DNA from 3 places in the Halomonas sp. SS10-MC5 genome. Region 2 is predicted to be linked to each of the others. Evidence: predicted binding sites of a transcription regulator. Region 2 holds the regulator's gene; each other region holds the start of a gene.
The links. The regulator LexA, encoded in region 2, represses DNA repair genes until DNA is damaged. The targets are predictions, from matches to a motif close to TACTGTNTANNTANACAGTA.

Region 1 (10,298 bases), 1.5 Mb from region 2:
CCAAGGAAATGCTGGGAGCCGGGCGACCTATGGGTCGCCTTTTTTTTTTGCCTGGGCTACGGGGGCGGACGCTGCGCCGAATGCCGGCCGGCATTCGGCGCGAGTGGGCGGGTCTGGCTGGGCTCAGCGCTCCAGGTACTGCAGCTTGCCGGGCTTGCCGTCCCACTCCTCGGCGTCGGCCGGGGGATCCTTCTTCTCGGCGATGTTGGGCCACACCTCGGAGAGCTCGGCATTGAGGGCGATGAACTCCTCCTGGCCCTCGGGGAGTTCATCTTCCGAGAAGATCGCCTCGGCGGGACACTCCGGTTCGCACAGGGCGCAGTCGATGCACTCGTCCGGGTGAATCACCAGGAAGTTGGGGCCTTCGTAGAAGCAGTCCACCGGGCAGACCTCGACGCAGTCGGTGTACTTGCACTTGATGCAGTTTTCGGTGACGACAAAGGTCATGCCTGTCTCCCTCCTCGCAGCCGGGTCGTGACCTCCCGGTTGGTAATGTTCGGTATCAGCCTTAAGCCTGATGGTTATAAAAAATTAACTTTTTATAAGATGTAATTTGCTGGACGCTTCATTCTAGACAGGCCTCCCCGTGTGAGCAAGCGGCGCGACACCTAGAGCTTCTCGCGCCAGGCATAGATCAACTCCAGCGCTCGGCGCGGCGTCAGCTCATCCGGGTCGAGGCCGGCCAGATCGTCGAGCAGGGGGTGGGGCGCGGTGGCAAACAGATCGCTCTGCAACGGGGCCGGCCCGCTGTCGTGTCGAGGGGTGCCACGGTGGCCCTGGTCGACCTCCTGCTGCTCGAGCTGGGCCAGCTTGTCGCGCGCGCGTGCGATGACGGATGGCGGCACGCCGGCCAGTTGGGCCACCTGCAGGCCGTAGCTCTGGCTGGCGGGGCCCTCTTCCACCCGGTGCATGAAGACGATGCCGTCGCGATGCTCGGCGGCGGTGAGGTGCACGTTGGCCACCCCCTCGGCCTGATCGGCCAAGGCCGTCATCTCGAAGTAATGGGTGGCGAACAGGGTGAAGGCACGCGTGCGGGTCAGATGCTCGGCGCTGGCCCAGGCCAGCGACAGGCCGTCGAAGGTGCTGGTGCCGCGACCGATCTCGTCCATCAGCACCAGACTGTGGTCGCTGGCATTGTGCAGAATGCTGGCGGTCTCGGTCATCTCCACCATGAAGGTCGAGCGGCCGCCCGCCAGGTCGTCCGACGAGCCGATGCGGGTGAAGATGCGGTCCACCGGGCCGATGCAGGCCTCGTCCGCCGGCACGAAGCTGCCGGTATGGGCGAGCAGCACGATCAGCGCCGCCTGGCGCATGTAGGTCGACTTGCCCCCCATGTTGGGGCCGGTGATGACCAGCATGCGGCGGCGGTCGTCGAGCACCAGGTCGTTGGGCACGAAGGGCGTGTCGCTGACGTGCTCCACCACCGGATGTCGCCCGCCGCGAATCTCGATGCCGGGCAGTTCGGCGAGACGGGGCCGCGAGAAGCCGAGCGCCTGGGCACGCTCGGCGAAGGCCGCCAGCACGTCCAGCGCGGCCAGCGCCCGGCCGGTGCCCTGAAGCGCGTTGAGTTCGGCGTTGAGCGAGTCGAGCAGGCTGTCGTAGAGCAGCTTCTCGCGGGCCAGGGCGCGTGACTTGGCGGACAGCGCCTTGTCCTCGAACTCCTTGAGTTCGGGAATGATGAAGCGCTCGGCGTTCTTCAGGGTCTGGCGCCGGATGTAGTCGACCGGTGCCTCGCGGGCCTGGGCGCGGGGGATCTCGATGTAGTAGCCGTGCACCCGGTTGTAGCCCACCTTGAGGCCGGCCAGTCCGGTGCGCTCGCGCTCGCGGGCCTCGAGCCGCACCAGGTAGTCGCCGGCGTGCTCGGCCAGCCCGCGGTAGTCATCGAGCTCGGCGTCGAAGCCTTCGCGGATCACGCCGCCGTCGCGGATCACCACCGGCGGGTTGTCGACCAGCCCGCGGGCGAGCAGGTCGGCGAGTTCGGGGTAGGGGCGGATATGATGGCTCAGCTCGTCGAGTGCAGTCCCTTCGCTGTAGTGCTGCAGCTCGCGCTCGAGCGTGGGCAGCGCCAGCAGGGCGTCGCGCAGGCGCGCGAGATCCCGCGGCCGGGCGCTGTAGAGTGCCACCCGGGCGAGGATGCGCTCGACGTCGCCGATCGCCTTGAGCAGCTCGCGCAGGGCCACGAAGCCCTCCTGCTCGAGCAGCAGCGCGACCGCCGCCTGGCGCCCCTGCACCTGGGCACGGTCGCGCAGCGGGCGGTTGAGCCAGCGCTTGAGCAGCCGCGAGCCCATGGCGGTGGCGGTGGTATCGAGCACGCTGGCCAGGGTATTGTCGCCGCCGCCGCCGAGGTTGATGTCGATCTCGAGGTTGCGTCGACTGGCGGCGTCGATCACCACGGCATCGTCGCGGTTCTCCACGCCCAGCGCGGTGACGTGGGGCAGCCGCGAGCGCTGGGTGTCACGGGCGTACTCGACCAGCACGCCGGCGGCGGTGAGGGCGGCCTCCAGGTGGGCACAGCCGAAGCCGCGCAGGTCCTGCACCTGGAACTGGTCGCACAGCAGGCGCGTGGCCGATTCGAGATCGAACAGCCAGTCGCTCTGGCGGCGCAGCCCCGGGCGACCCTCCAGCGCGGGCGGCAGCGACAGGCTCTCGGGCAGCAGCAGCTCGGCGGGGTCGAGGCGCTGCAGTTCGGCGAGCATGTCGCCTTCGCCTTCCACCTCGAGCACGCTGAAGCGGCCGCTGGAGAGTTCCAGCCAGGCGATGCCCCAGCAGTCGCCGACCGGGTGCACGGCGACCAGCAGGTTATCGCGGCGGGCGTCGAGCAGCGCCTCGTCGTAGAGCGTGCCCGGGGTGACGATACGCACCACGCGGCGCTCCACCGGCCCCTTGCTCGTCGCCGGGTCGCCGATCTGCTCGCAGATGGCCACCGATTCGCCGGCCTTCACCAGGCGCGCCAGGTAGCCCTCGGCGCTGTGGTAGGGCACGCCGGCCATGGGAATCGGCTTGCCCGCGGACTGCCCGCGCTGGGTCAGGGTGATGTCGAGCAGCGCGGCGGCGCGCCTGGCGTCGTCGAAGAACAGCTCGTAGAAATCGCCCATTCGGTAGAACAGCAGCACCTCGGGGTGCTCGCGCTTGATCTTCAGGTACTGGGCCATCATCGGCGTATGGCTCGGCACATCCGTCTTGACCGCGTCGTTCATGCTTTCTCGGCTGGCTCGTCGGTTGTGTGGGCATGGAAGGAAGCAAGGTTACCACGCCCCACCCGCGCTCGACATGCTGGAACGACCCTCTCCTGGCTGTGGTTTGCCGATAGTGGATAGTGTGGGAGCCAGAGGTCGTTTACTGCCCTACCTGTTACCGCGGAAAGGATGCGCTATGGTAGCAGGCAGCCGCAGAATGCGTGGCCGGCGCCTGTCGGCCGGTCCTTACCAAAAGGAGCGATACCATGCCCCACAGTGCCTCCAGCCTGGCCAACCTCGACCTCGCCACCCTCGCCGAACGGCTCGGGCGACGCTGTCGCGAGCATGGCGTCAGCGTCACCGCCGCCGAGTCGTGCACCGGCGGCGGGGTGGCCAGCGCGATTACCTCGGTGGCCGGCAGTTCGGATTATTTCGATACCGGCTACGTGACCTACTCCAACGCCGCCAAGGCGCGCCTGCTCGGTGTACCCGAGGCAACGATCGCCCAGCACGGCGCGGTCAGCCGCGAAGTGGTGGAGGCCATGGTGGCGGGCGCCTGCCGCGACAGCGGGGCCAAGCTCGGCGTGGCGATCAGCGGCGTGGCCGGACCCGACGGCGGCACGCCGGAAAAGCCGGTGGGCACCGTGTGGCTGGCCTGGGGCAGCGAGGCACGCCAGCGGGCCGAGCGCTTCCACTTTCCCGGCGACCGCCGCGCGGTGCGCGAGCGCGCGGTACGCGAGGCCATCGTCGGGTTGATTCGTTACCTCGAAGCCGACTAGTCGCGCGGCGTTTTTTTCGTCATACTACTGTCCAACCATACAGTGTCCGGGCGAGCTCCCCACGGTGGCCCGCCTACCAACTGCACCTGCAAGCGTCTGCGAGTTCTGCGAGGAGAGCCTCATGGCACAGGATGAAAACCGTTCCAAGGCATTGAATGCCGCCCTTTCCCAGATCGAGCGCCAGTTCGGCAAGGGCACCGTGATGCGCCTGGGCGACGCGCCGCGGGTAGTGATGCCATCGGTGTCCACCGGCTCGCTGGGGCTCGACATCGCGCTCGGCATCGGCGGCCTGCCCTACGGTCGCGTGGTGGAGATCTTCGGCCCGGAATCCTCGGGCAAGACCACCCTGACCCTGTCGGTGATCGCCCAGGCCCAGCGCCAGGGCAAGACCTGCGCCTTCATCGACGCCGAGCACGCGCTCGACCCGAGCTACGCCGAGAAGCTCGGCGTCAACCTCGACGACCTGCTGGTGTCGCAGCCCGACACCGGCGAGCAGGCGCTGGAGATCTGCGACATGCTGGTGCGCTCCGGCGGGGTCGACGTGATCATCATCGACTCGGTGGCGGCGCTGACACCGCGCGCCGAGATCGAGGGCGAGATGGGCGATTCCCACGTCGGCCTGCAGGCGCGCCTGATGTCCCAGGCGCTGCGCAAGATCACCGGTCACATCAAGAACGCCAACTGCATGGTGGTGTTCATCAACCAGATCCGCATGAAGATCGGCGTCATGTTCGGCAGCCCCGAGACCACCACCGGCGGCAACGCGCTCAAGTTCTACGCCAGCGTGCGCCTCGACATCCGCCGCACCGGCTCGGTGAAGCAGGGCGACGAGGTGGTCGGCAACGAGACCCGGGTCAAGGTGGTCAAGAACAAGGTGGCGCCGCCGTTCCGCCAGGCCGAGTTCCAGATCCTCTACGGCAAGGGCATCTATCACGCCGGCGAGGTGGTCGACCTGGGCGTGCAGTGCAACCTGATCGACAAGGCCGGGGCCTGGTACAGCTACCAGGGCAACAAGATCGGCCAGGGCAAGGCCAACGCCGCCCAGTTCCTCGAGGACAACCCGGCGGTGATGGAGGAGATCGAGAGCCAGATCCGCGGCCAGCTGCTGGCCACGGTCGCGCCCAAGGAGGAGGAGGCCGAGGAGCCGGTGGCGGCCGACGCCGAGCGCGAGGACGACCTGCTCTAAGCCATGCCTGCCCGGTCCGAAGCGCCCGCGGCGTCCCCGCGGGATGACGCCATCCGCCTGCTGGCCCGGCGCGAGTACTCTCGCGCCGAACTGACCCAGCGGCTGGCGTCCCGGGCCCACCCCACGGAGGCGATCGACGCCTGTCTCGACGCGCTGGCCGAGGCCGGCCTGCAGTCCGACGCCCGTTTCGCCGAGAGCTTCCTGCGCTCGCGGGTGATGCGCGGCCAGGGTCCGCTGAAGGTGCGTGCCGAGCTGGAGCGGCGCGGCGTCGAGCGCGGCCTGATCGCGGCCGCGCTGGCCGAGGCCGAGCGGGAGGGCGAGGTCGACTGGTTCGAGCTTGCCCGCGAGGTACTCGAGCGCCGCTTCTCCGGCCCTGGCGATACCCCTCGCGAACGCGCCCGGCGCGAACGCTTCCTGGCGGCCCGCGGCTTCGATTTCGAGCAGATCCGTCATGCCCTGGCGCGACTCGGCGCCGTCGACTGAGCACGGTCATGTGCACCTCCCCTTCAGTCGCTTGACAACTGCGTTATAATGCCTCCCTTTGCGAACGCCCTAGGTGGCGCTCCTGACACGTCAAGGCGTGCGATTCGGCCAGGTTGACACGGTGCTGGACGCGCCTGCCCGTCGGGTGACCACGCTCATCGCCACGGATACCCCATGAAAAGCGCAGACATCAGACAGGCCTTTCTGAGTTACTTCGAGGAGCACGGCCACACCATCGTGCCGTCGAGCTCCCTGGTGCCGGGCAACGACCCGACGCTGCTGTTCACCAACGCCGGCATGGTGCCGTTCAAGGACGTCTTCCTCGGCCGCGACCCGCGCCCCTACGTGCGCGCCACCTCGGCGCAGCGCTGCGTGCGCGCCGGCGGCAAGCACAACGACCTCGACAACGTCGGCTACACCGCGCGCCACCACACCTTCTTCGAGATGCTGGGCAACTTCAGCTTCGGCGACTACTTCAAGCGCGACGCCATCCGCTTCGCCTGGGAGTTCCTCACCCAGCGCCTGGGGCTGCCGGCCGAGAAGCTGTGGGTCACCGTGCACGTGAGCGACGACGAGGCGGAGCGCATCTGGAAGGAGGAGATCGGCGTCGACCCGGCGCGCTTCTCCAAGCTCGACGAGGACAACTTCTGGCAGATGGGAGATACCGGCCCCTGCGGGCCCAGCTCGGAGATCTTCTTCGATCACGGCCCCGAGGTGTGGGGCGGCCCGCCCGGCAGCCCCGAGGAGGACGGCGACCGCTACATCGAGATCTGGAACCTGGTGTTCATGCAGTTCGATCGCGACGCCGCCGGCAACCTGAACCCGCTGCCCAAGCCCTCCATCGACACCGGCATGGGCCTCGAGCGCGTGGCGGCGGTGCTGCAGGGCGTGCACTCCAACTACGAGATCGACCTGTTCCAGAACCTGCTCGAGGCAGCGGCCCGTCACACCGGCCATGCGGATACCACCACGCCCTCGCTGCGGGTCATCGCCGATCACATCCGCTCCTGCGCCTTCCTCATTGCCGACGGCGTGCTGCCCTCCAACGAGGGGCGCGGCTACGTGCTGCGCCGGATCATTCGTCGCGCCATTCGCCACGGCAACAAGCTGGGCGCCAAGGGCAGCTTCTTTCACAAGCTGGTCGGCGCTCTCGATGTCGAGATGGGCGAGGCCTACCCCGAGTTGCGCGAGGCGCGCCACCAGATCGAGCGCATCCTGCTCAAGGAGGAGGAGCAGTTCGCGCGCACCCTGGAGCACGGCATGAGCCTGCTCGAGGAGGCCCTGGCCAACCTCGAGGGCGACGTGCTGCCGGGTGAGACGGTGTTCAAGCTCTACGACACCTACGGCTTCCCCTACGACCTCACCGCCGACGTCTGTCGCGAGCGCGGCGTGAGTCTCGACGAAGCCGGCTTCGAGCGCGAACTCGAGGCCCAGCGCGAACGCGCCCGTGCCGCCAGCCAGTTCGGCGCCGACTACGGCGCGGCGCTGGAGCTCGAGGGCGAGACCGCCTTCACCGGCTACGACCGGCTCGAGGATCGCGCCACGGTGACCGCCATCGTCGATGGCGAGGGCAATGCCCTGGCGGCGCTCGAACCCGAGCAGCGCGGCGTGGTGGTGCTCGACCGCACACCGTTCTACGGCGAGTCCGGCGGCCAGGTGGGCGATATCGGCTACCTGCACCTCGAAGGCGGCCGCTTCCTGGTCACCGATACCCAGAAGCAGGGCGGCCACCATCTGCACCACGGGGTGATGCTGGAGGGCACGCTGTCGGTGGGTGGCGAGGTGCGTCCCCAGGTCGATGCCGGGCTGCGGGCGGCCACCGTGCGCAATCACTCCGCCACCCACCTGATGCACAAGGCGCTGCGTCTGGTGCTGGGCGATCACGTGCAGCAGAAGGGCTCGCTGGTCACGCCCGAGCGGCTGCGCTTCGACTTCAGCCACTTCGAGGCGATGACGCCGAAGCAGCTTGCCGAGGTGGAGCGCCTGGTCAACGAGCAGATTCTGGCCAACGCGCCGACCCGCATCGAGCAGATGACCCTCGACCAGGCCAAGGCCAAGGGCGCGGCGGCGCTGTTCGAGGCCAAGTACGCCGACAGCGTGCGGGTGCTGACCATCGGCGCCGACGACTTCTCCATCGAGCTGTGCGGCGGCACCCACGTCGCGCGCAGCGGCGACATCGGCTGCTTCCACATCGTCGCCGAACAGGGCATCGCCTCCGGGGTGCGCCGCATCGAGGCGATCACCGGCGAAGGAGCGTTGGCCTACTTCCGCGAGCAGGAGGCGCGCCTGGCACGCATCGGCGAGCGCCTCAAGGCCAAGCCGGAGCAGGTCGAGGAGCGCGTCGAGTCGCTGGTCGAGCGCAACCGCAACCTGGAGAAGGAGCTCGAGCGGCTCAAGGCCAAGCTGGCCAGCGCCGCCGGCAGGGACATGCTCAGCCAGGCGCGCGAGATCGGCGGCGTCAAGGTGCTGGCGACCCGGCTCGAGGGCGTCTCGGCCAAGGAGCTGCGCGGCGTACTCGACCAGCTCAAGAACAAGCTGGGCTCGGGCATCGTAGTGCTCGGCGTGGCGGACAGCGACGCCGGCAAGGTGAGCCTGATCGCCGGCGTCACCGACGACCTGACGTCCCGCGTGAAGGCCGGCGAGCTGGTCAACCACGTCGCCTCGCAGGTCGGCGGCAAGGGCGGTGGGCGCGCCGACATGGCCCAGGCCGGCGGCAGCGATGTCGGCGCTCTGCCGGCGGCGCTGGAGAGCGTTCCCGGCTGGGTCGAGCAGCGCCTGCAATGACGCGAGACAGGGCCGGCGACCGTGATGTCCCGGCCCTTTGACTTTGACGACTTTCACTCATCCGGGCGCGTCGCGCTCGATAAGCGAGGGAAAACCGTAGATGGCACTATACGTACAGAAATTCGGCGGCACCTCGGTAGGCTCCGTGGAGCGCATCAAGGCCGTGGCCGAGAAGGTCAAGGGCTTCCGTGACGATGGCCATCAGGTCGTGGTCGTGGTTTCCGCCATGAGCGGCGAGACCAACCGCCTGATCGGCATGGCCAACGAGATCAACGACGAGCCCACGCCGCGCGAGATGGACATGCTGGTCTCCACCGGCGAGCAGGTCACCATCTCGCTGCTGGCGCTGGCCCTGCACAAGCTCGGCGTACCGGCGACCTCCTACACCGGTTCCCAGGTCGGCATCCTTACCGACAGTGCCCACACCAAGGCGCGCATCCAGCGTATCGAGACCGACGAGATGCGCGAAGATCTCGACGAAGGCAAGGTGGTCGTGGTGGCCGGCTTCCAGGGGGTCGACGAGGAGGGCAACATCACCACGCTGGGCCGCGGCGGCTCCGATACCACCGGGGTGGCGCTGGCCGCCGCGCTGGGCGCCGACGAGTGCCAGATCTACACCGACGTGGATGGTGTCTACACCACCGATCCGCGCGTCTGCTCCAAGGCGCAGCGCCTCGACACCATCACCGTCGAGGAGATGCTCGAGCTGGCGAGCCTCGGCTCCAAGGTGCTGCAGATTCGCTCCGTCGAGTTCGCCGGCAAGTACAATGTCCCGCTGCGCGTGCTGTCCAGCTTCCAGGACGGCCCCGGCACCCTGATCGTTGCAGAATCCGACCAAGACGAGGACTCCATGGAAGAACCGCTGATTTCCGGCATCGCCTTCACTGCCAACGAGGCCAAGCTGACCCTGCTCAACACCCCTGACGTGCCGGGCGTGGCCTCGCGCATCCTCGGGCCGATCGCCGACGCCAACATCGAAGTCGACATGATCGTGCAGAACGTGGCGCCGGCCGGCGACTACACCGACTTCACCTTCACCGTGGCCAAGGGCGACTACAAGAAGACCCTGAAGATCCTCGAGGAGCAGGTGATTCCCGACCTGGGCGGCGGCGAGGTCAACGGCGACGACAACATCGCCAAGGTCTCCCTGGTCGGTGTCGGCATGCGCTCGCATGCGGGTGTGGCCTCCAAGATGTTCCGCGTCCTGGCGGACGAGAACATCAATATCCGCATGGTCTCCACTTCCGAAATCAAGATTTCGGTGGTGATCGACGAGAAGCAGATGGAACTCGCCGTGCGTGCCCTGCATACCGCTTTCGGTCTGGACAAGGCCGATATCGAGAGCGAATAGGCAAGCAACAAGAAAATTAACAAGGTACGGACGGCTTGCATACGGTGCCTGTTCTACGCTGGGGGAAGTCTGCTGCGATGAGCGGCGCGGCTTCCCTTCAACGCTGTCATGGTGTCATGGTGTCATGGTGGGGTTGGTGGTGGTGCACAGTGGTACATATGTAACATAATGCAAGCAGCAACTAAGCGTCGGGGATCGACGCGCATCCCGTTGCTAGTCGTCTGAGAAGGAGATCAGTCATGCTCATCCTGACCCGCCGAGTCGGAGAAACGCTGATGATCGGTGATGACATCACCGTGACCGTCCTTGGCGTCAAGGGCAACCAGGTCCGCATTGGCGTCAATGCGCCGAAGGATGTCGCCGTACATCGTGAAGAGATCTACCAGCGCATTCAGCGCGAGAAGTCCGACAATGAGGGGGGTAGCGGCTCCGCCTCGTAACGTCGTGCCGGCTTCCTCCCGTTTGGCGTAGCGAAACAAATAGCTGAATACGCTGGACAAAGGGGAGCCAAAACGATAGGATATGCGCCGTGTCGTTGA
Region 2 (10,298 bases):
GCGGCGACACCATTCAGCTCGGCCTGCCCTTCATCGTCGAGCGCGACGAGATCGACCGTCTCGTGAACGTGCTGGGTGAGACCCTCGGCGAACTCGACTGAAGACAACAGACACTCGTTTTATCTAGAGGCAATGCAAATGACCACGCTCGGCCATCTGATCGACGGCGCACGCGTCGCCGGCGAAGGACGCACCCAGGACATCTTCAATCCCTCCACCGGCGAGGTGAGCGGCCAGGTGAGTCTGGCCGGCAAAGCCACCGTCGAACAGGCCATCGCTAGCGCCCAGGCTGCCTTCCCGGCCTGGCGCAACACGCCGCCGGCCAAGCGCGCCCGCGTCATGTTCCGCTTCAAGCAGCTGCTCGAAGAGCATGCCGACGCGATCTGCCGCCTGATCGGCCAGGAACACGGCAAGATCGTCCACGATGCCAAGGGGGAACTCTCGCGCGGCATCGAGAACGTGGAGTATGCCTGTGGCGTGCCGGAGCTGCTCAAGGGCGAGTACAGCAAGAATGTCGGCCCCGGCATCGACTCCTGGAGCGAGTTCCAGCCGCTGGGCGTGGTGGCCGGCATCACGCCGTTCAACTTCCCGGCCATGGTCCCGCTGTGGATGTACCCGATGGCCATCGCCTGCGGTAACACCTTCGTGCTCAAGCCCTCCGAGCGCGACCCGACCTCGGCCTTGTTCATCGCCGAACTGGCGCTGGAAGCGGGCCTGCCCGCCGGGGTGCTGAATGTCGTCAACGGCGACAAGGAAGCCGTCGATACCCTGCTCGACGACCCGCGCGTCCAGGCCGTCAGCTTCGTCGGCTCCACGCCGATCGCCGAATACATCTACGGCCGCGCCAGCGCCAACGGCAAGCGTTGCCAGGCGCTTGGCGGCGCCAAGAACCACGCCATCGTGATGCCCGACGCCGACATGGACAACGTGGTCGATTCGCTCACCGGCGCCGCCTTCGGCTCATCGGGCGAGCGCTGCATGGCCCTCTCCGTGGCGGTGGCCGTGGGCGACGCTGCCGCCGACGCCCTGGTCGCCAAGATGCGCGAGCGTTTGACGTCCCTCAAGGTCGGCCCCTTCTCCGACGCCGGGAACGATTTCGGCCCGGTGATCACCCAGGCTCATCAGCAGAAGGTGTGCGGCTACATCGACAGCGCCGAGGCCCAGGGCGCCGAGATCGTGGTCGATGGCCGCGGCGTTGAGGTGCCGGGCTTCGAAAGCGGCTTCTATGTGGGTGGCACCCTGATCGACCGCGTGACCGCCGAGATGACCTGCTACCGGGAGGAGATCTTCGGGCCGGTGCTGCTGGTGGTGCGCGCCGGCTCCATGGAGGAAGCCATGAAGCTGATCGACGACCACGAGTACGGCAACGGTACCTGCCTCTACACCCGTGACGGCGAAGCGGCCCGTTACTTCAGCGACAATATCCAGGTGGGCATGGTCGGCATCAACGTGCCGCTGCCGGTGCCGGTCTCCTACCACAGCTTCGGCGGCTGGAAGCGCTCGCTGTTCGGCGACCTGGCCGCCTACGGGCCGGATGCCGTGCGCTTCTATACCAAGCGCAAGACCGTCACCCAGCGCTGGCCGTCAGCCGGGGTTCGCGAGGGCGCGCAGTTCTCCTTCCCCTCCTGACGCCAGGCGATGGCATGAAGCCGAACCAGGTCTCCTGGTTCGGCTTTTTCATTTGCGCCATTCTCACGGCTTGAGCGTTCGGGTGACAGGCGCTGCTCAGCGCCCCAGGGCTTGAAGCACCGCCTTGCGGGAGGCCCGCTCACGCTCGGCATAGAGTGCCAGCTCATCGCTGACCGGCGCCCCCAAGGCCTGCTCGAAGGCCTCGCGATTGGCGTTGCCGGCATAGGCCCCGTTCTGCCCGCCCCCCAGGTTCGATTGGAAGATCCCTGCCGCACTGACCGGCAGAAAGTCTTCGTAGGTAAGTGGCAACGCCTCCACCAGGCCCTGGGCGATCAGCGCCTCCAGGCTGGCGCCCTCCACTCGGCCTGCCGCCGTGCCGGCGTCACTCTCCCCACGGACCGCTGCCGTGCCGGCGTCACTCTCCCCATGGACCGCTGCCGTGCCGGCGTCACTCTCCACACGGACCGCCGCCGTGCCGGCGTCGGTGAGGCGATAGTGGAAGAAGGCCAGCCCCTCGCGTCGCAGAACGGTCTCGTCATCGGGGAAGTCGGCGAAGACGTCTTCGAGCACACGCTGATGCGCCTCGTTGTCGAGCCCGGCGGAGCGGCGCCGCGCTTCGCCAAGCAGGCTGTCGTAGCGCTCACGTCCCCTGGCGGTCAGCGCCATGCCGCGCTGCTCGATTTCACCGAAGCGGGCGGTATGGGTCCCCTGCCGCTCACCGGCAAAACGGATTCCCTCCTCCAGCGCCTTGAAGCTGGTCTGGCGCAGCAGGATGGGACAGTTGCGGCGGGGCGGCCCCTCGATCACCGCCTTGGGCTGCATGCCGGCGTCGGGCATGCGCCCCTGCACTTCGTCGATGTCCAACGTGCGCGGCGTGAGGTGATTGATGTGCGGGCCGCGAAAGCAGACCACGTCGGCGATCAGCCGGTGCTCGGCATGCAGCGCCTGGTAGGTGTCCAGGTCTACCGTGGCGTCGCGATGCCAGCGGAACGTCTCCAGGGCCTCGCCGATGAAGCGCTCGGCCTGCTCTTCATCGAGCCCGCCCTGCGCTTCATGGACTCCGATCAGTTGGCGACAGCCCGGGGTGAAGATATCGCGGCCGGCAAGGATGGCCGCGGCCCGCTCCCGCAGTGCGGGGCTCTCGATCAGCTCGAGGCGTAGCAGCGACGTGAAGATGCGGAAGGGGTTACGCGCCAGCGCCGCGTCATCCACCGGGCGGAAGGCCGTGGAGTGTACCGGCACGCCGGCTTCGGAGAGGTCGTAGTAGCCCACCGGATGCATGCCCATGACGGCGAACAGGCGACGCAGCATGGCCAGCTCCTGGGCCGTGCCCACGCGAATGGCACCATGACGCTCGGCACCGAGGCGTTCCAGTTCGCCATGGGCGGCAAGACGCTCGGCCAGGGCGGGATCGGCCTCCAGGACTTGCCGGTTGACGCGCTCGACCAGATCGAGCAGCGCCCCGTACTGCGGCACTTCCGCCTGGTACATCACCGACATGGCCCGGGAAAAGCGGTCGCGGATCTCATCGGAAGAAAGGTAGGGGGCAGGCAATTCAGGCCTCCTCGGTATTGGGTTGAACGAGCGATTCCAGGGCGCGCTCGAGCCGCCAGAGTCCTTCTTGCAGGGTGTCGGGCTCGGCGGTCAGCGGCGCCAGCAAACGCAGCACGTTGCGCCGTCGGCCGCTGGGCATCAGCAACACGCCGGCCTCGCGCGCCGCCGCCAGCAGCGCAGCCAGGTGCTCGGCACCGCTGGCCCGGTCGGTGTCCTCGAAGACGATCCCGCGCATGGCGCCCACGCCGGTGAGCTTGCCCAGCATCGGGAAGCGCCCACTGGCCTGCCAGCGTCGATGGGTCTCGACGATCAGCGCCTCCTGGCGCGTTCCCCAGCTCGCCAGGGCCTCTTCGCTCATCAGGGCCATCACCGTACGCGCCGCAGCGCAGGCCAGGGCGTTGCCCGAGTAGGTACCGCCCAGCCCGCCCTTGGGCACGGCGTCCATGAACTCCGCCCTACCCGCCACCGCCGCCAATGGCAGCCCCGCCGCCATGCTCTTGCCCATCAGCAGCAGATCGGGCTCGACGCCCAGCCGTGAGAAGGCGAAGCGGGTCCCGGTACGCCCGAACCCCGACTGGATTTCGTCGAGGATCAGCACGATGCCGTGGCTGTCGCACAGGGCACGCAGCCGCTTGGCGAAGTCGCCACATAGCACGCGGAAACCACCCTCGCCCTGGACCGGTTCGACGATGATGCACGCCACTTCATCGGCAGGTGTTTCGACCTCGAAGAGGCGCTCCAGGGCGGCCATGGCCTGGTCGGCATCGACATCGCTGTCGCCGCTGGGGAAAGGCACGTGGTAGACCGGGCCCGGCAAGGCGCCCAGGCGGTTCTTGTAGGGCTTCACCTTGCCATTGAGATTCAACGCCGCCAGCGTGCGCCCATGGAAGCCGTCGTCGAAGGCGATGACCGCCTGGCGCCCGGTCGCCGCACGCGCCACCTTCAAGGCGTTCTCGGTGGCTTCGGCACCGCTGTTGGTGAGCATGCAGGAGAGCGGATAGGAGACGGGCACGAAGGCATCCAACGCCTCGACGACTTCCAGGTAGCCGCGGTGTGGTACGGCGTTGAACGCCGAATGTATCAGCGTATCGGCCTGCGACTTCACGGCCTCGACGATCGCGGGATGCGAATGTCCCAGGTTGAGGACGCCGATACCGCCAATGAAGTCGATATAGTGCGCGCCACGCTCGTCCCACACCTCGGCATTACGCCCCCGCTCGATACAGATGGGGTGCACGATGCCCAGGCCCTGGCTGACGTGAGGTAAATCCATGAACAATGTCCCGCAAGCATGAGAGGTCAGAAGCGCAATGAGAGCAGATGGCCGAGGGCATGCTCAAACGAAAAAAAGACGCCTATGCATTCCATAAAGTCATGAAAAAAGGCGTCTTATACTTTTTCCACCAAACTTTCAGCAATCTGCATCCATGGCTTGCGTTGGCATTCCGAAAACTATCGCGGATGAGGTATTCGCGAGCTAGAGCCCTTTAGGCGCGAATATCCCCGGCGCATTGCGCCAATACCCCTTGTAGTCCATGCCGAAGCCGAACACGTAGCGGTCGACCACTTCGAGGCTGCAGTAGTCGGCCTTGAGGCCCGGCACCGCCTTGCGATCATGGCGCTTGTCCACCAGCACGGCGGTGGAAATGCTCGCCGCACCGGCTTCGCGGCAGTAGTCGAGAATGGCGGCAAGCGTCGCGCCTTCGTCGAGGATGTCGTCGACGATGACCACATGACGATCGGCCATGGGGATCTCGGGCGACACACGCCAGAACAGCTCTCCGCCACGCAGGCCGCCGCGATAGCGGGTGGCGTGGAGGTAATCGACTTCCAGCGGGAATCCCAGCCGGGTCAGCAGGTGTCCCGTGGTGATAAGGCCGCCGTTCATCACGCAGTAGAACACCGGCAGCTTGTCGCCCAGGTCGGCGGTGATCTGCTCGGCCATGCGATCCAGGGCGCGTTCGACCTCTGCGTGGCTGATCAGGCAGTCGGCATTCTCCATGACGTCGCGCATGGTAGCCAGGGAGTCGTGAAAATCGGCTTCGAGTTTGGGCATGAAGGACTCGTGTCAAAGCAGGTAAACGAATAGGGAAAACGACAAGACGGATCAGAGCGTGGCCATGGCTTCCAGGCGCGCATGCACCCGGCGCCAGCGCCCCAGGGCCTCGAGCGCCTCGATGTCGGGACGCGCCCGGCCGTAACGCAGGCGCGCCGTCAGCCGCGTGGTTCGCCCCTGGCAGGCGTCCAGCACCTCGAGTGCCGCCGCACGGTCATTGCACACCAGCACCATGTCGCAACCGGCACTCAGCGCGGCCATGGCCCGCTCGCCCGGCGCCCCGGCAAAGCCGGCACCGGCCATGCCGAGGTCGTCGGAGAAGATAGCCCCCTTGAAGCCCAGCGACTCGCGCAGCAGGCCCAGCCAGCTTGTCGAGAAGCCCGCCGGGCGCGAATCGAAGGCGGAATAGATCACGTGAGCCGGCATCACGCCGTCGAGCCGGCCGGCGAGTTCGGCGAACGGCACCAGGTCGTGCCGGCGCAGCGCCTCGAGCGGGCGCTCGTCGACCGGCAGCTCCAGGTGGGAATCCGCCGCCACCCCGCCGTGGCCGGGGAAATGCTTGCCCACCGCCGCCATGCCGGCTTCGTGCAAGCCGCTGACGAAGGCGCCGGCCATGGCCGCCACGGCCTGGGGGTCGGAGGAGAAGCTGCGATCGCCGATCACGCTGGAAAGGCCAACATCGACATCGAGCACCGGGGCGAAGCTGAGATCAAGGCCGCAGGCCGCCATCTCCATGCCCAGCAGCCAGCCGGCATCGAGACACAGCCTCAGGGTCACCTCCGGGGCCACGGCATAATCCCGGCCGATCCGCCCCATGGCCGGCAGGCGCGTCACCCCTTCACGCAGCCGCTGCACGCGACCGCCCTCCTGGTCGATGGCGAGCAACAGCTCCGGGCGTACGCGCCGTATGGCATCGCAAAGCTCCCGCACCTGCCGCGCATTCTCGACGTTGCGAGAAAACAGGATGACGCCCCCCACTTCGGGGCGCTTGAGCAGCGCACGCTCTTCCTTGCGTAATGCGGTGCCTTCCAGATCGAGCATCACCGGGCCGAGGGTCTGGGTCATGATCGGAGTCCTTGGGCATGAAAGGGAGCTGATTCTAGACCAAAGCCGTCTACGGCAACAGCCATCGGTGCGGTAAGAACCGTACCGGAAACGGCGCTTCCTCCCTAGCTCACTCGTGCAGCCAGACGGGAGTGCCCGGCAGTGCCAGCGCGAAGACTTCCAGCAGCGCCTGGTCACGCATGCGGATGCAGCCATGCGAACGGGGCACCCCCATCGGCTGATCCGGCGGCGTACCGTGTAGATAGATATAGCGCCTCTGGGAATCGACGTCGCCGCCGCGATTGATACCCCGCTCGAGTCCGCACAGCCACAGGATGCGGGTCAGGATCCAGTCGCGCCCGGGGTGGGCGGCGGCCAGCGTCGCGCTATAGACCTCGCCGGTGGAACGCCGGCCACGAAAAACGGTACCCGGCGGCTGCCCATGGCCGATGGCGGCCCTGACGTAATGCCAACCGAGCGGCGTGCAGCCGCTGCCTTCGCGTTGGCCCGTTCCCGCCAACGCCGTCGATACGGGCCACTCCAGCAGGCGTCTGTCGCCCTGCCACTGGACCAGGCACTGGCGCCCGATGTCGACTTCGAACCAGCACCCGTCCCGGGGCGGCAACGCCTCCAGCCGCGGAGTATGCATGTCAGCTCGCCCTGGCCGGCTGCGCGGCAGGCGGCGGCAGAGGGGCGTTCATTGCGGCGACCACCACAGGACGCAGGCGACGAATCAAGTCGCGCACCGAAACATGCTCGTGGTAGTCCTTCTCGGCGATGTCGCGCAGCGCGTCGAGACCCGAGAGGGTAAAGATCACCGTTCCCAGGACGAAGTGAAGGCGCCAGAAACGCTCGGCATCGGGAAGCTCCGGGGTGGCGCGGCGCACCAGGTCGGTGAAGCGGGTGAAGACGCTGCCGTACTCTTCCTGGATGTGACGACGCAAATGTCCCTGGGCCTGGCTGTAGGCAAGCCCCAGCAGCTTCATGAACACCTTGAGGCTGTGCTTCTCGGCCGGCACCTCGAGCACGGTGCGAGCCATGGTTTCCAGAAGCACCTCCAGCGGGATGACATTGCCGGCATGCTGAGCCTCGAGCTCGTCGAGGGCATGGTGGAAGCGCACCGTGAAGGGGTCGAGGTAGCGTGAGAAGACCGCCTGGATCAGCGCTTTCTTCGAGCCGAAATGATAGTTGACCGCGGCGAGGTTGACGCGAGCCTTGCTGGTGATGGTGCGCAGCGAGGTCTCGGCGAAGCCGCGCTCGGCGAACAGCACCTCGGCGGTGTCGAGGATGCGCGTGACGGTATCGGTCTGGGCCATGATCAGTTCCCACTGGAAACGACTGTTTTAAACATTACAAAAGTCTACGCCATTACGATGCACGGCTCAATGTCACGACAGCCAGAAGCGTTTTAAACGATTTACGAACGCCGCGCGATCCCGCACGCTGCCTTTTACTGTATGGGCTTCCATGCTGTATACTTGACCAATACGGCCTTCACGCCTCTGGAGTTCGCCATGACACGCCCGCTCACTTCGCGTCAGCAAAACGTCTATGACTTCATCGTCAAGACCATGAACGAATTCGGCTACCCCCCCACGCGGGCCGAGATCGCCCGAGCGCTGGGCTTCCGCTCGCCCAATGCCGCCGAGGAGCACCTGCGCGCACTGGAACGCAAGGGCGTGATCAGGGTGATACGCGGCACCTCACGCGGCATACGCCTGCCGGCTCAGGAAGCCGACAGCATCGTCAGTGAGCCGAGCGGCGAGGGGCTGCCGATCATCGGCGAAGTGGCTGCCGGCAGCCCCGTCCTCGCCGCCGAGCACATCGACCGCTATTGCCCCCTGCCCCCGGATTTCTTCACGCCTCGCGCCGACTACCTGCTCAAGGTTCGCGGGCTCTCGATGAAGGACGTCGGCATCCTCGAGGGCGACCTGCTGGCCGTGCATCGCACCGATCGCGTGCGCGACGGCCAGATCGTGGTCGCGCGCCTGGAAGACGAGGTCACGGTCAAGCGCTTTCATCGCCAGGGTCATCGCGTTGTGCTGGAGGCCGAGAACGCCGACTTCGCTCCGATAGAGGTGGATCTGCGCCACCAAGAACTCGAGATCGAGGGGATTGGGGTGGGGGTCATTCGCGGCGGCAACGGCCAAGCCTTGGGGTAAGAGCTGGCTGCGCTTGGCCATACGGCGTTAAAAATTGGCTTAAAATGCTCATTTGCAACAGCAAACTCCGCTTTTTCGCCAATTTTTGCCTTGTCTGGCCTTCGCTCGCTCAGCTCCGACGTCCTGGCGAATCTCCATGAGCCGCAAGATTCTGCATGCCGACTGTGACTGCTTCTACGCCGCGGTGGAGATGCGTGACAACCCGGCGCTGCGTGAGGTACCGCTGGCCATCGGTGGCAGTGCGGAGGGGCGCGGGGTCATCGCGACCTGCAACTACCCTGCCCGTGCCTACGGCATTCACTCCGCCATGCCGACGGCGCGGGCACTGCGGCTGTGCCCCCACCTGACTCTGCTGCGCGGGGATTTCGACCGCTACCGCGAAGCGTCACGCCAGATATCGGCGATCTTCCACGAACTGACACCGCTGGTGGAGCCGCTGTCACTGGACGAGGCCTTTCTCGACGTCACCGAGGTGACGCGCTTCTCGGGCAGCGCCACCTGGATGGCACGCTGGCTGAAGGAGGAGTGCCTGAAGCGCGTCGGCATCACGGTGTCGGTAGGCGCCGCCCCGTCGAAGTTTCTGGCCAAGATCGCCAGCGACTGGGAGAAGCCCGACGGCCTGACCGTCATCTCCCCTTCCCAGGTGGACGACTTCGTGCGCCAACTTCCGGTCACCAAGCTGCACGGCGTCGGCCCGGCCACGGCCAAGCGCTTGCAGGCGCTCGACATCGACACCTGCAGCGATCTGCAGACAATGCCGCTGGAACGCCTGCTGCAGGAGTTCGGCAAGTTCGGCCGACGCCTGTTCGAACTCGCGCGAGGCATTGACGACAGGCCGGTGCGCATCGAGCGCGAACGCAAGTCGGTGAGCGCGGAGACCACCTTCGCCAGCGACCTGCCCGAGCTCGCGCTCTGCTACGCCGAGCTAGCACCGCTGTGCGAGCGCCTCGACGCCCGGCTCGCCCGCCACGGGCATCCGCCCGTCGCCGGCATTTTCGTCAAGGTACGCTTCGACGACTTTTCCCTCACCACCCTCGACTCACGAGGCGGCTTGCCTGACCTGGAAAATTTCGCTGCCCTGATGGAACAGGCCTGGGCGCGTCGCGCGCGCCCGGTACGGCTGCTCGGCGTAGGAGTCAGGCTGGTGACGGACGATGCTCGGCGCCAGCTCAGCCTGCCGTTTTAAAGATTCACTTGGTATCGATATAGCGGTGGTCGTTGAAGGTGGCGACCCAGTCGGGGTGATAGACCATCAGCACGCTGAGCAGCATGCCGGTGAGAAAGGCCTCCGACGGCATCAGCAGTGGCAGGAACAGGGCGTACTCCTTGGCCAGATGGACGGCATCCGGGTCGGTAGCACCGAGCATGACCAGCCCCAGACCGGCAAGCCCCGTGCCCAGCGTCGCCAGCGCTGCACCGAAGAAGCCGCACAGGAAAAGAAAGATCATCAGGTTGTCGGGCAGGTAGCGATCGACGATGCGCCATATCGACACCATCACCAGGACCGGCACCAACCCGGTAATCAGCACGTTGACGCCGAGCAGAGGCCAGCCTGCCTTGCCCAACGCGACCAGCGAGAGGTTGGCCAGCAGATTGGTCACCAGTGCCAGCGGCGCCTTGAAGACCAGCGTCAGCAGTGCCGTCAGCATCAGCTGCAGCGCCAGCCAATCGACCGACTGGGCCCTGAGCTGCCACAGCAGCACGACGGCCACACTGGCCGCCAGCCAGCGATGCTGCAGGCCGTGGTCGGCCAGCAGCGGCTGCCAAGGGCGCTGCACCAGCGCCAGGCCCAGCACCGTCAGCGAGATCAGCCCGCATGCGATCAGCAGCCAGGGGGCCAGAATCGGCTCGGA
Region 3 (10,298 bases), 270 kb from region 2:
CGGCTTGCTCGCTGTACGGGGGGGCGCGCTCACCCTGAGGCAAGCCTGCATCTGCCATGGCCACGAGGGGCAACAGCGTGAGGCCGGCGGCCACGGTGATGGCACCTCTGAAACACGTGCTCATGTTTCTGACCCATTTCCCTGTGCGATACGCGTCGCTTTCCGGAACCGGCGAAGCGAAACACGCGCCTAGCTTGGGCGTACGAAGCTAATTCCAAGAGCTTAGCAGCACGATAGCGCGATCGCCAGACGACTTCTCAACGCTGGCTCGGGGCGACGAGCAGGGAGTCGTCGAGTTCGCTCAGGCAGGGGGCGGCGATATCGTGACGACGGGCGGCGGCCAGCAGGGGCCCGAGAATGGCCTCGCGCTCCGTGGGCCTTCCGGCCAGCACGTCCTGCAACATGGAGGCGCGGTTGCCGGCGGTTGCCGCCACCACCCGCCACACCAGCGCGTCCCAGCCTCCTGCGGGGGGCGAAATGCCCTCTGCCGCCATGATCCTGGCCACTTCGTCGATGACCCGCTCCACCATGGGGCGGAAGGGGCGATCGCGCAGCTGGCCGTTGCGGATACGAAAGCGCGCCACCAGCGGGTTGATGGCCGCGTTCACCGCCAGCTTGTGCCACAGTCGCGTTTCGATGTCCTCCACAGCATCGGCGGCCAGCCCCGCCTGGCCGAGCAGGGTAGCCAGCTCAAGGCAGCGCCGGGAGTGGCGATTGGCGAGGTCGCCGACATAGGTCACGCCACGGCCGGCATGCACCACGCCGTCGTCACCGGCCAGCCAGGCCCCCTCGGTGGTGGAGGCGCACAGCACCGGCCCCGGATGGCGGCGGTCGAGGTCGGGCTGTACCCGATAGCCGTTCTGCCACAGCACCAGCGTCGGCGCGCCGGCCAGCCGCGCCATGACAGCAGCGTAGGCGGCTTCGGCATCGTAGGCCTTGGTGGTCAGGTGTACGAAGGCCGGCGTCGCGGATGGCAGTCGCCCGACCTCGAACGTCGCAACGCGGCGGGACCGGCGGCTGCCGTCCGGTGTGGTCAGCGTCTGGATCGCGGGCAGCATCCGCCGCCCGGCGAGCGCCACCGGTGCGACCTCGGCCAGGGACAGCGCCAGCAGGCGGCCCAGGGCGCCGGGGCCCACGATCAGGTGGGTCTGGTCGTTCATGTGAAGCCTTGTGAGACGAACACCGGCAGCCAGCATACCGCGGCGGGTTGCCAGAGCAAGCGGCATCATGCCTTCGCGCGTGGCTTGCGGCGTGTCCGGGCCGAGGCGCTGCGCCCACGTCGGCTCTTGCCGGCCGCTGTGCGCCGTTTCGCCACGTCGGTGGCTTCGCCCTGTGCCGTGGCCATGGCCTGGCGCAGCCGGCCCGCATCGGCGCTGCCCAGCAGGCTGCGCAGGTCATCGACCAGTGCGGCGAGGAACGGTGCGGGGTCGTCGTCGCGTTCGGCGATGGCCGTCAGGCGCTGCTCCCACAAGGCGGTGCGCTCCGGGCGTGAAGCGGCCTCGGGCAGCGAGGCGATCAGGCCGCTGCCGAGGCGGGTGGCGCGCAGGGTCTTGTGTCGGCGCACCAGGTAGCCGCGCTCGATCAAGGTCTCGATGATCCCGGCACGGGTGGCCTCGGTGCCCAGTCCGTCGTGCTCACGCAGGGTGCGCTTGACCGCGGGGTCGTCCACGTAGCGGGCGATGTTCATCATCGCCTTGATCAGGCTGGCGTCGGTGAACGGCTCGGGCGGTCGGGTCTCGCGCTCCTCGACCTCGCAGGCCTGGACCCGGCAGGGCTCTCCCTCGCGCATGGCCGGCAGCGGCGGCGCCTCCTCGCGGGTGGTGAACAGCGGCTTCCAGCCGGGCTGGAGCAGCTCCTGGCCGCTGGCGCGGAAGCACTCGTCGAGGATGCTGAACTCCGCCTTGACCTCGCGCGCGATCAAGGGTGGGTAGAACTGGGCCAGCACGTTGCGTGCAATCAGGCGGAACACGTCGGCCTCGGCGCGCTCCAGCCGCTCGAGTGCGGCCGGCTTGCCGGTGGGGGCGAGGGCATGGTGAGCGCCCACTTTCTTGTCGTCCCAGGCCTTGGAGCGCAGGGCGAAGTCGGCGCCGGCGAGCCAGCCGCGAAGGGTCTCATCCTGGCCGCAGGCGCTACTCAGGGTCGCGTGCGCCTGGGCCAGGTGCTCCTGGGGCAGGTAGCGACAGTCCGAGCGAGGGTAGGTGATCAGCTTGTGGCGCTCGTAGAGCCGCTGGCAGATGTCCAGCACCGCCTGGGCGGAGAGTCCGAAGCGGCGCGCGGCGTCCACCTGCAGCGCCGAGAGCGAATAGGGCAGCGGGGCCGACTGGCGCTTCTGGCGTGTCTCGAGCGAGGTGAGCCGTCCCTCGGCGCCGGGCAGGCGCGCGGCCAGGGCCTCGGCCGGTGCGCGCTCGAGCAGCCGCCCCTGGTCGTCGAGTCGGTGGCTTTCGCCGGGCTGCCACCAGGCGCGCAGCGGGCCGTTGGCGACCGCCAGGTCGACCCACAAGACGTAAAAGGGGTAGGCGACGAAGCCTCGAATCTCGGCGTCACGGCGGACCACCAGCCCGAGCACCGGGGTCTGTACCCGGCCCACCGAGAGCACGCCCTCGTGGCCGGCCTGTCTCCCGGTCAAGGTCCAGGCACGAGTGAGGTTGATGCCGTACAACCAGTCGGCGCGGGCGCGCGACTCGGCGGCCCGGTAGAGCGGCTGGTAGCGGGCGTTGTCTTCCAGTCGCGCCAGGGCGCGCTGCACCGCCGGCCGGTTGAGGTCGCTGACCAGCAGGCGTGCCACCGGCCCCTTCCAGCCAAGGTGTTCGATCACTTCCTGAACCAGCAGTTGCCCTTCGCGATCCGGATCGCCGGCATGCACCACTTCGCGGGCCTGCTTGAGCAGCTTGCGGATGACGGCGAGCTGCCCCCTGGCCTTGGGCCGCGGGGTTAGCTGCCAGCGGCTTGGCAGGATTGGCAGATGGTCCAGTCGCCACTGCTTGAAGGCGGGGTCGTAGGCATCGGGCGGGGCCTGCTCCAGCAGGTGTCCGAGGCACCAGGTCACCACGCTGTCGCCGGCGTGAAGGGCACCGTCCTCGCGGCGTACGCCACCCGGCAGGGCGTCGGCGATGGCCCGGGCCAGGCTGGGTTTTTCGGCGATGATCAGGCGCATGTCACCCTTCCGTGCAGTCGTGTTGGTGGATATTCTTACAGTAATCGACCATCGAGGCCAGGGGGTTAGGGCGCCGCGTGCGGTATCATCCCCGTCGCGAAGGCCACCGTCAGGCAGAGGAGTGCCATCATGCGGGAACGGGGTAGGACACGGCGACTGTTCGGACTCGGGGCGCGTACCGGCGGCACCCTGCTGCGCAGTCGGCTCGGCGGCGAGGCGGACTGGCGCGCGCTGGGCGAGACCCTGTTCGAGGGGCTTTCCGAACTCAAGGGCCCGGCGATGAAGCTGGCCCAGATCATGGCGCAGTGGGACGACCTGCTGCCGCCGGACCTCGCCGACGAGCTTGGGCGCCTGCAGCGCCAGGCCGAGCCGATGCCGTGGGAAGGCATACAGCGTACCCTGGTCGAGCAGTACGGCGAGCTGGGCGACAACTTCCGCGAGATCGAAACCAGGCCCTTCGCCAGTGCTTCCATGGGACAGGTGCATCGTGCGGTGACCCATGGCGGCGATTCCCTGGTGCTCAAGGTACAGTACCCGGGGCTGGCCGAGGTGCTGGAGGGCGACCTGGCTCAGCTCCAGCGCATCATGCGCCTGGGGCGCTGGTTCAAGGTGCCCCAGGCGCGCCTGGATGCGCTGTTCGAGGAACTGGCTGCCAGCCTGCGCAGCGAACTCGACTATCACGCCGAGGCTTGCGCCCTGGCGCGCTATCGCCAGCGCTATGCGCATCTGGCGGGCCTGGCGATACCCGAGCCGCTTCCCGAGTTCTCCGGCCCGCGCGTACTGGCCATGCGCCATGTGGCCGGTACGCCGCTGCGCGAGCTGGAAGGAGCGGACGACACCCTGCGTCAGCGCATCGCCGCGACGCTGGCCGACTGGCTCACCGAGGAACTGTTCGTCCACGGCGAACTGCACGCCGACCCGCATGCCGGCAACTTCGCCGTCGACGCGGCAGGCCGGCTGGTGATCTACGACCTGGGCGCGGTGATCCCGGTGCCCGAGGCGCACCTCAAGGCGATGATGCAGCTGCTCGACGCCACCCTGGCCGGCGACCCCATGGCCATGGATGAGGCCCTGCGCCGGCTGGGCGGACGCCAGGGGCAGGGGGCGCCGCTGGCGCTGTATCGCGATGCCGCCGAGGCGGTGGCGCCGCTGTTCGCGCCCGGGCCCCAGGACTTTTCGGACGTTCGAGTGCATCGCCGCCTGCGCGATCTCACGCCCCGAGTCTGGGCGGCCATGGACCGCCTGCAGCCGCCGGCCGACGTGCTGCTGCTGTCGCGCACGCTGAACGGGCACTACTGGAATCTGGTGCGCCTGGGGGCCCGCCTCGACATGCACGCCCGCACCCGGCCACTGCTGGCCTGGGCGAGGCGTTGAGCCATGTGCGACCGCTCTTGCGTGCAGCACCGAGCCGCGCTTCCCTGTTACTATATTCGCCTTTTGAACTGGCGGAGAGTGTGATGCTGGCAGTATGGGTGGAACAGCTGCTGGGCTATGCGTCGGGGGCCCTGGCAGCCATCCGTGAGGAGGAGCGCTATCCGGCCCTGATGGCCTGGGCGCGTGAGGAGGGTGCCGAGCTGATGGGCGGCGACCTGGCCATGGCCCAGGCGTTGGCACCGATCCTGTGGAGCCAGACCCCGCTCGAACGCGCCGGCTTTACCTGCGAACCCTTGGCGCGCCCCGGCCGCAACGAACCCTGCTGGTGCGACTCCGGGCGCAAGACCAAGCACTGTTGCGGTGCCGTCGCGATGCCCGCCGAAGTACCCGACCACCTGATGTGGATGCTTTCGCTGCGCGACTGGAAGGGGCCCACGCTCAAGGCGGCGCTCGAGAGCGGCCACGCCCCCGCCCAGGCCCTGCTCGAGGCCGGGCTGATCGCCGCCGAGACGGGCCAGCGCGGGCGTGCCCAGCAGATCCTCGAGTCGTTGTTCCAGCGTGCCGACTGGTCGCGCCTGCCGGCCCAGGCCGAGCCGGCCTTCGAGCTGTTGATCGATCTCTACCAGGAGCGCGGCTTCATCCGCAAGCGTGCCGAACTGCTCGACGAGGTGCTCGAGCGCGGCCCGCTGTTCCTGCGCGGCGTGGCCCTGGAGCGGCTGTGCCTGATGCACCTGGACAACGACGACCTCGACAGCGCCCGTTCCGCCTTCGTGCGCGCCCAGCAGGCGCTGCCCGACTCGCCGACCCTGGCCTATATCGAGGCCATGCTGCTGCTGCACGAGGGGCACGAGGAGGAGGCCGCCGAACGCGCGCGCTTCTGGTTCCGTCGCCTGGCGCGCAAGGGCGAACTGGAGCCTGACCAGCTGCAGTTCCTCGCCGACCTGGCGGAAAACCCCGGCGCTACCCTGGCCGACCAGCTGCTCAACGCCGAGGAGGACCTGGCCGAGCCGCTGGCCTCGCTGCAGGAGCTATTGGCGGAATTGCCCACTGCGCGCGGCCTGGACGTGCGCCGCACGGCCGCAGGGGAGCTGGAGTACCACAGCAGCGCGCGGGAGGACACCCTGTACGCCGCCTGGCAGAAGCATTTCCAGGTCGAGGTGGATGACGAGAGCGCGCTGGGCCTCAAGGGCGATCCCTGGATCCAGGCCGGTGACTGGCTGCGCGAACTCTGCGCGCATCCCGAGTGGCTCGACTCGCCGCGAGTGGTGGAGTCGCTCACCCTGGCCCTGACCAGCCGCTTCGGCAGCCTGCCGTGGATGTCGCCGAGCCTGTTCGAGCCGCTCGCCGATCGCCTGGAGCGCTGGCTCGAGCGGATCCGCGGCGAGGGTGAGGGTCCCTTCCTGTGGGACAGTGCCGACAATGCCGTGCTGCTGCGTACCGGCCTGGCCCTCGTGGTCGGCATGGAGCGAGGGGCTCGGGAGCGCTCCCGTCGCCTGGCCGAGCGGCTGCTGACGCTCGACGACCAGGACAGCCTGGGCCTGCAGGAGCTGGTGCTCGACCAGCTGCTGCGTGAGGGGCGCGACCGTGAGGCGCTGGCCGTGACCGAGACCCGCCGCGATGACACCCCGGTACTGGGGCTGTTGATGGGTCGGGCGCTGGCGCTGTTCCGGCTGGAGCGCCTCGACGAGGCCAACGAGGCGCTGCGCGAGGTGCGCCGCCACAACCCCCATGCGTTGCCCATGCTGTGCGCCGAGCAGACCCGTCCCGTGCCGTCGGGCCCGGACAGCGTCGCCGAGCCCGGCACCCGCGCCGAGGCATGGCAGTACCGGACGCTGATGCGCGATCAGTGGCGCACCACGCCGGGAGCGCTGGCGTGGCTGCAGGAGCAGATCGACGCCTGAGACGCTGCGTCAGGCCGCGCGGGGGGCGGGGGGCGGCACCAGTGCCTTGTCGCGGCTGATCCAGATCGCCAGCGCGATGGCCGGCAGCCCCAGCGCCGTGGAAATGACGAAGAAGGTGGCGTAACCCTCCGCCGCCACGACCATCCCGCCGAAGCCGCTCAGGAACTTGCCCGGCAGTGTCATCAGTGAAGAGAACAGCGCGTACTGGGTCGCGGTGTAGGCGCGCGAGGTCAGGCTCGACAGGAAGGCGATGAACACCGCGCTGGCCAGGCCATTGGCCAGGTTGTCGCCGACGATCGCCATCACCAGCATCGGCAGGCTCTGGCCGGCCAGCGCCAGGCCGGCGAAGAGCAGGTTGGTCAAGGTTGCCGCCGTCGCCCCCAGCACCAGGATCGGGCCGATGCCGTAGCGCGCCACCAGCAGCCCGCCCAGGATGCCGCCGCCGATGCTCATGGCGATGCCGAACACGTTGGTGACGTTGGCGATGGTCTCCAGCGAAAAGCCCATGTCGATGTAGAGCGGATTGGCCATCGAGGCCATCGCCAGGTCGCTGATGCGGAACACCGCCACGAACATCAGCAGCCACAGCGCCTTGAGCCGATGCCGGGAGACGAAATCGGTGAAGGGGCACACCACCGCGCCGATCAGCCAGGCACCCATCCGGCGCAGCAGGCGCGGCTTGCCGCGGCTGAGGCGAATGAAGGCGCGCACTCGGGGTTCGTGAATCAACTGGGTGGTCAGCGACAGCCGCTCGGGTTCGGGGCGCAGCAGCACCGTGATGACCCCCACGCCGACCAGCAGCGCCATGGTCAGGTAGGCGGCCTGCCAGGAGAGCCATGCGGCCACGTAGAGGGCGCCGGCCCCGGCGGCCAGCAGCCCGCCGCGATAGCCGATGATGTAGGTCGAGGCCATGGCCGCCTGCATGTCGTCCGGCGCCGATTCGATGCGAAAGGCATCGATGGCGATGTCCTGGGTGGCCGAGCCGAAGGCCACCAGCAGGGCGAAGCCGGCCACCAGCGCCAGGTTCTGCTGCGGGTCGAGGCTGGCCAGACCCACCAGCCCGCCGGCAATCATCGCCTGGGCCAGCAGCATCCAGCCGCGTCGCTGGCCGAAGGCGCGCGTCAACGCGGGCAGGGCCAGGCGATCCACCACCGGTGCCCAGAAGAACTTGATCGAATAGAGCATGCCGATCCAGGCAAAGAACCCGATGGCGGCTACCTGGACACCGTCGCTGCGCAGCCAGGCCGAAAGGGTCGAGAACACCAGCAGGAACGGCAAGCCGGCCGAGAAGCCCAGGAACAGCATGGTGATCACGGGGGCGCGCAGGTAAATGCTCAGGGCGGCTCCCCAGCTACGCTGAGGGGTGGGGATGGTCATGCGTGGCGACACTCCTCGATGGTAGATGGCCGGTGGGGCGGCCCGCTGCCGGCAACAGTGTTAGAATGGCCCACCGCTCGGCGGAGGCGGGCGGCCCGGCAGGCCCCATTGTTCGGCCGCTCGATTGTTGCAGAGGCCCGGCATCGATGCCAGCAGGATATCCCGGTAGGAGACCTTCATGAGCCACAGCGAACGTCAGCCGATCGAAGACGAGAACGATAGCCTGCCGCGCTGGTATGTCGTTCAGTGCAAGGGAGGGGAGTCCTTCCGTGCCGCGGAGCACCTCGCCAACCAGGACTACGAGCTGTTCCACCCCATTCTGCAGGTCCAGAAGAAGCGTGGCGGCAAGCTGGTATGGCTGGATGAGCCGCTGTTTCCCCATTACCTGTTCATTCGTCTCGACCGCGTCGCCAGCAACTGGCGACCGATCCGCTCGACCCGTGGCGTGCTCAGGATCGTCACCTTCGGCGACCGACCCTTGCCGGTCGCCGAGGAGCTGGTGGCCATGCTGCGTGAGCAGGGAGCCCAGGGCCAGGAGAACGTCGCCAACGTCTATTTTCGCGCCGGCGAGAAGGTCGAGATCACCGAAGGGCCGTTCAAGGATCTGCAGGCGGTCTTTGCCAGTCACAAGGGCGACGAGCGGGCCATCGTGCTGCTCAACCTGCTCAATCGCCAGCAGCAGCTGGAGATGCCCGTGGCGAACCTGCGCCCGCGCTCGTGATCGCCTGGCACCAGCCCCGCCAACGACCAAAGGAGACCGCCATGAACATCGCCCCGCAGCGGGTCGTGACCCTGCACTATGTGCTCCGCGATGAGCGGGGCCATGTACTCGACGACTCGCGGGCCCGTGCCAAGCCCCTCGAGTACCTGCATGGCCACGACAACATCCTGGCCGGCCTCGAGCGCGCCCTGGCGGGCCACGTGGCCGGCGACAGGTTGAGTGTCACGCTGCCTCCCGAAGAGGCCTACGGCGAGCGCAACGACGACCTGGTCCAGCAGGTCGGTCGCGGCGCCTTCCCCCAGGAGGGCCTGGCGCCCGGCATGCGCTTTCAGACCCCCGGGGACGACGGCCCCCAGATCGTCACCGTGCGCGAGGTTGGTGACGATACGGTAGTGATTGACACCAATCACCCCCTGGCCGGGCACACCCTGGGCTATGCGCTGGAAGTGCTCGAGGTGCGCCAGGCGACGCGCGCCGAGCTGGCCAAGGGGCATCCCCTTGCCGCGGGGGTCGAGCCGTCCCAGGTCGAGGATCGCAAGGTTCCCTGACCTCCAGCCCCCGAATCCCCTCGAAAAACTGACCTGCATCAATTCGCTGCGCGGCGTTCCAGGCGGCCGAGGCGAAATTTGATGCAGGTCAGTTTTCCATGAGCGTCAACCGGCTAGAGTGAACCCATCACATCAGGTGACGGGGAGAAACCACCATGTACTGGGATGATGCAGTCGTTTTCGGGCTGGTAACCGTCGCGATGATGGTCGCTTTCATGGCAGGTTGGATCGGCTTCGTGATTCGCGACCACCGTCGCAAGCGCAAGCACTGAGCCAGCCAGCAGAGCAAGTCGTCAGGGGAGGGGGGATTTTCCCCCCAGTAGCCGGCCCAATTGGGCCGGCATTTTTTTATTCGTCTACACTGCTTCAGCGCGCGACCCACCAGTGGTCGGTCCAGGCGCGCATCACCCGTTCGGGATACCAGGTCTGCCCCAGGCTGCCGTTATAGCGGGCCAGCGCCCGGGTGAGGTCGCCGCGCTCCACGGCCAGGTAGTGAGCGAGAATGGTGCAGCCATAGCGCAGGTTGAGCCAGGGGTCCATCAGGTCGTCGGCCGTGCGACCCAGCTCGCGGATCCAGAACGGCATGATCTGCATCAGCCCCACGGCGCCGGCGGAGGAGACGGCCTCCGGCTGGAAGGCGCTCTCGACCTGGATGACCGCCAGCACGATCTCCGGGGCCAGGCCGGCCAGGCGGGCCTCATGGTAGATCCGGGTGAGCATCTCGCCGCGCAGGGGCTGGTCGCTGACAAAGCGAGCGAGCCTGGGTTCCATCTCGCTCATCCACTGGCGCGCCGCCCACACCTGATCCGGCGAGGGTGGCGTGGTGACCAGCGTATCGAGGGTCTGGCGCAGCGAGGGCGGCACGTCGGGCTCCACCCGCACGCGCTGGTGGGGCGAGGATTGCAGCGCAACGGGCAGGGCGTCGAGGAACCCCGTGGCTTGGATGTCGCCATCACCGCCCGGGGCCTGCGCCGCCGCCGGCAGGGTGACGAGCAGGCCGGCCGCGACCAGCAGCGCCGCGGCCAGCCCTCGATTACCCCCCGACCCGCTCGCGCAGGAACTCGACGATCGTCTCGGCAGGCACCATGGTCGCTTCACTGTCACGCCGCCCCTTGTACTCCAGCTCGCCGATATCCAACCCGCGGTCGCCGACCACCAGGCGATGGGGAATGCCGATCAGCTCCTGGTCGGCGAACTTCACGCCGGGGCGCAGGTCGCGGTCA

Region 1: the regulator LexA is predicted to act here: its motif matches at 3,981-4,000, upstream of recA (recombinase RecA).
Region 3: the regulator LexA is predicted to act here: its motif matches at 3,178-3,197, upstream of I4484_RS08510 (DNA topoisomerase III).

What each region holds. Positions count from the first base shown of each region.
Region 1 is NZ_CP065435.1:622,003-632,300, forward strand. Features, by position in the region: gene fdxA (ferredoxin FdxA) at 124-447, opposite strand; gene mutS (DNA mismatch repair protein MutS) at 609-3,197, opposite strand; gene I4484_RS02885 (CinA family protein) at 3,443-3,955, shown strand; gene recA (recombinase RecA) at 4,077-5,141, shown strand; gene I4484_RS02895 (regulatory protein RecX) at 5,145-5,624, shown strand; gene alaS (alanine--tRNA ligase) at 5,799-8,408, shown strand; gene I4484_RS02905 (aspartate kinase) at 8,509-9,759, shown strand; gene csrA (carbon storage regulator CsrA) at 9,999-10,199, shown strand.
Region 2 is NZ_CP065435.1:2,074,932-2,085,229, reverse strand. Features, by position in the region: gene I4484_RS09875 (aspartate aminotransferase family protein) at 1-101, shown strand, start outside; gene I4484_RS09870 (CoA-acylating methylmalonate-semialdehyde dehydrogenase) at 139-1,629, shown strand; gene I4484_RS09865 (DUF1338 family protein) at 1,726-3,183, opposite strand; gene I4484_RS09860 (aspartate aminotransferase family protein) at 3,185-4,456, opposite strand; gene I4484_RS09855 (hypoxanthine-guanine phosphoribosyltransferase) at 4,661-5,239, opposite strand; gene nagZ (beta-N-acetylhexosaminidase) at 5,291-6,304, opposite strand; gene I4484_RS09845 (L,D-transpeptidase) at 6,414-6,932, opposite strand; gene I4484_RS09840 (TetR/AcrR family transcriptional regulator) at 6,934-7,599, opposite strand; gene lexA (transcriptional repressor LexA) at 7,798-8,445, shown strand; gene dinB (DNA polymerase IV) at 8,582-9,631, shown strand; gene I4484_RS09825 (energy-coupling factor ABC transporter permease) at 9,636-10,298, opposite strand, start outside.
Region 3 is NZ_CP065435.1:1,803,021-1,813,318, forward strand. Features, by position in the region: gene I4484_RS08500 (hypothetical protein) at 1-124, opposite strand, end outside; gene I4484_RS08505 (ketopantoate reductase family protein) at 258-1,160, opposite strand; gene I4484_RS08510 (DNA topoisomerase III) at 1,226-3,154, opposite strand; gene I4484_RS08515 (AarF/ABC1/UbiB kinase family protein) at 3,284-4,528, shown strand; gene I4484_RS08520 (SEC-C domain-containing protein) at 4,612-6,429, shown strand; gene I4484_RS08525 (MFS transporter) at 6,439-7,806, opposite strand; gene rfaH (transcription/translation regulatory transformer protein RfaH) at 7,985-8,527, shown strand; gene I4484_RS08535 (peptidylprolyl isomerase) at 8,569-9,075, shown strand; gene ccoM (cytochrome c oxidase subunit CcoM) at 9,231-9,347, shown strand; gene I4484_RS08540 (lytic transglycosylase domain-containing protein) at 9,442-9,906, opposite strand; gene I4484_RS08545 (proline--tRNA ligase) at 10,109-10,298, opposite strand, start outside.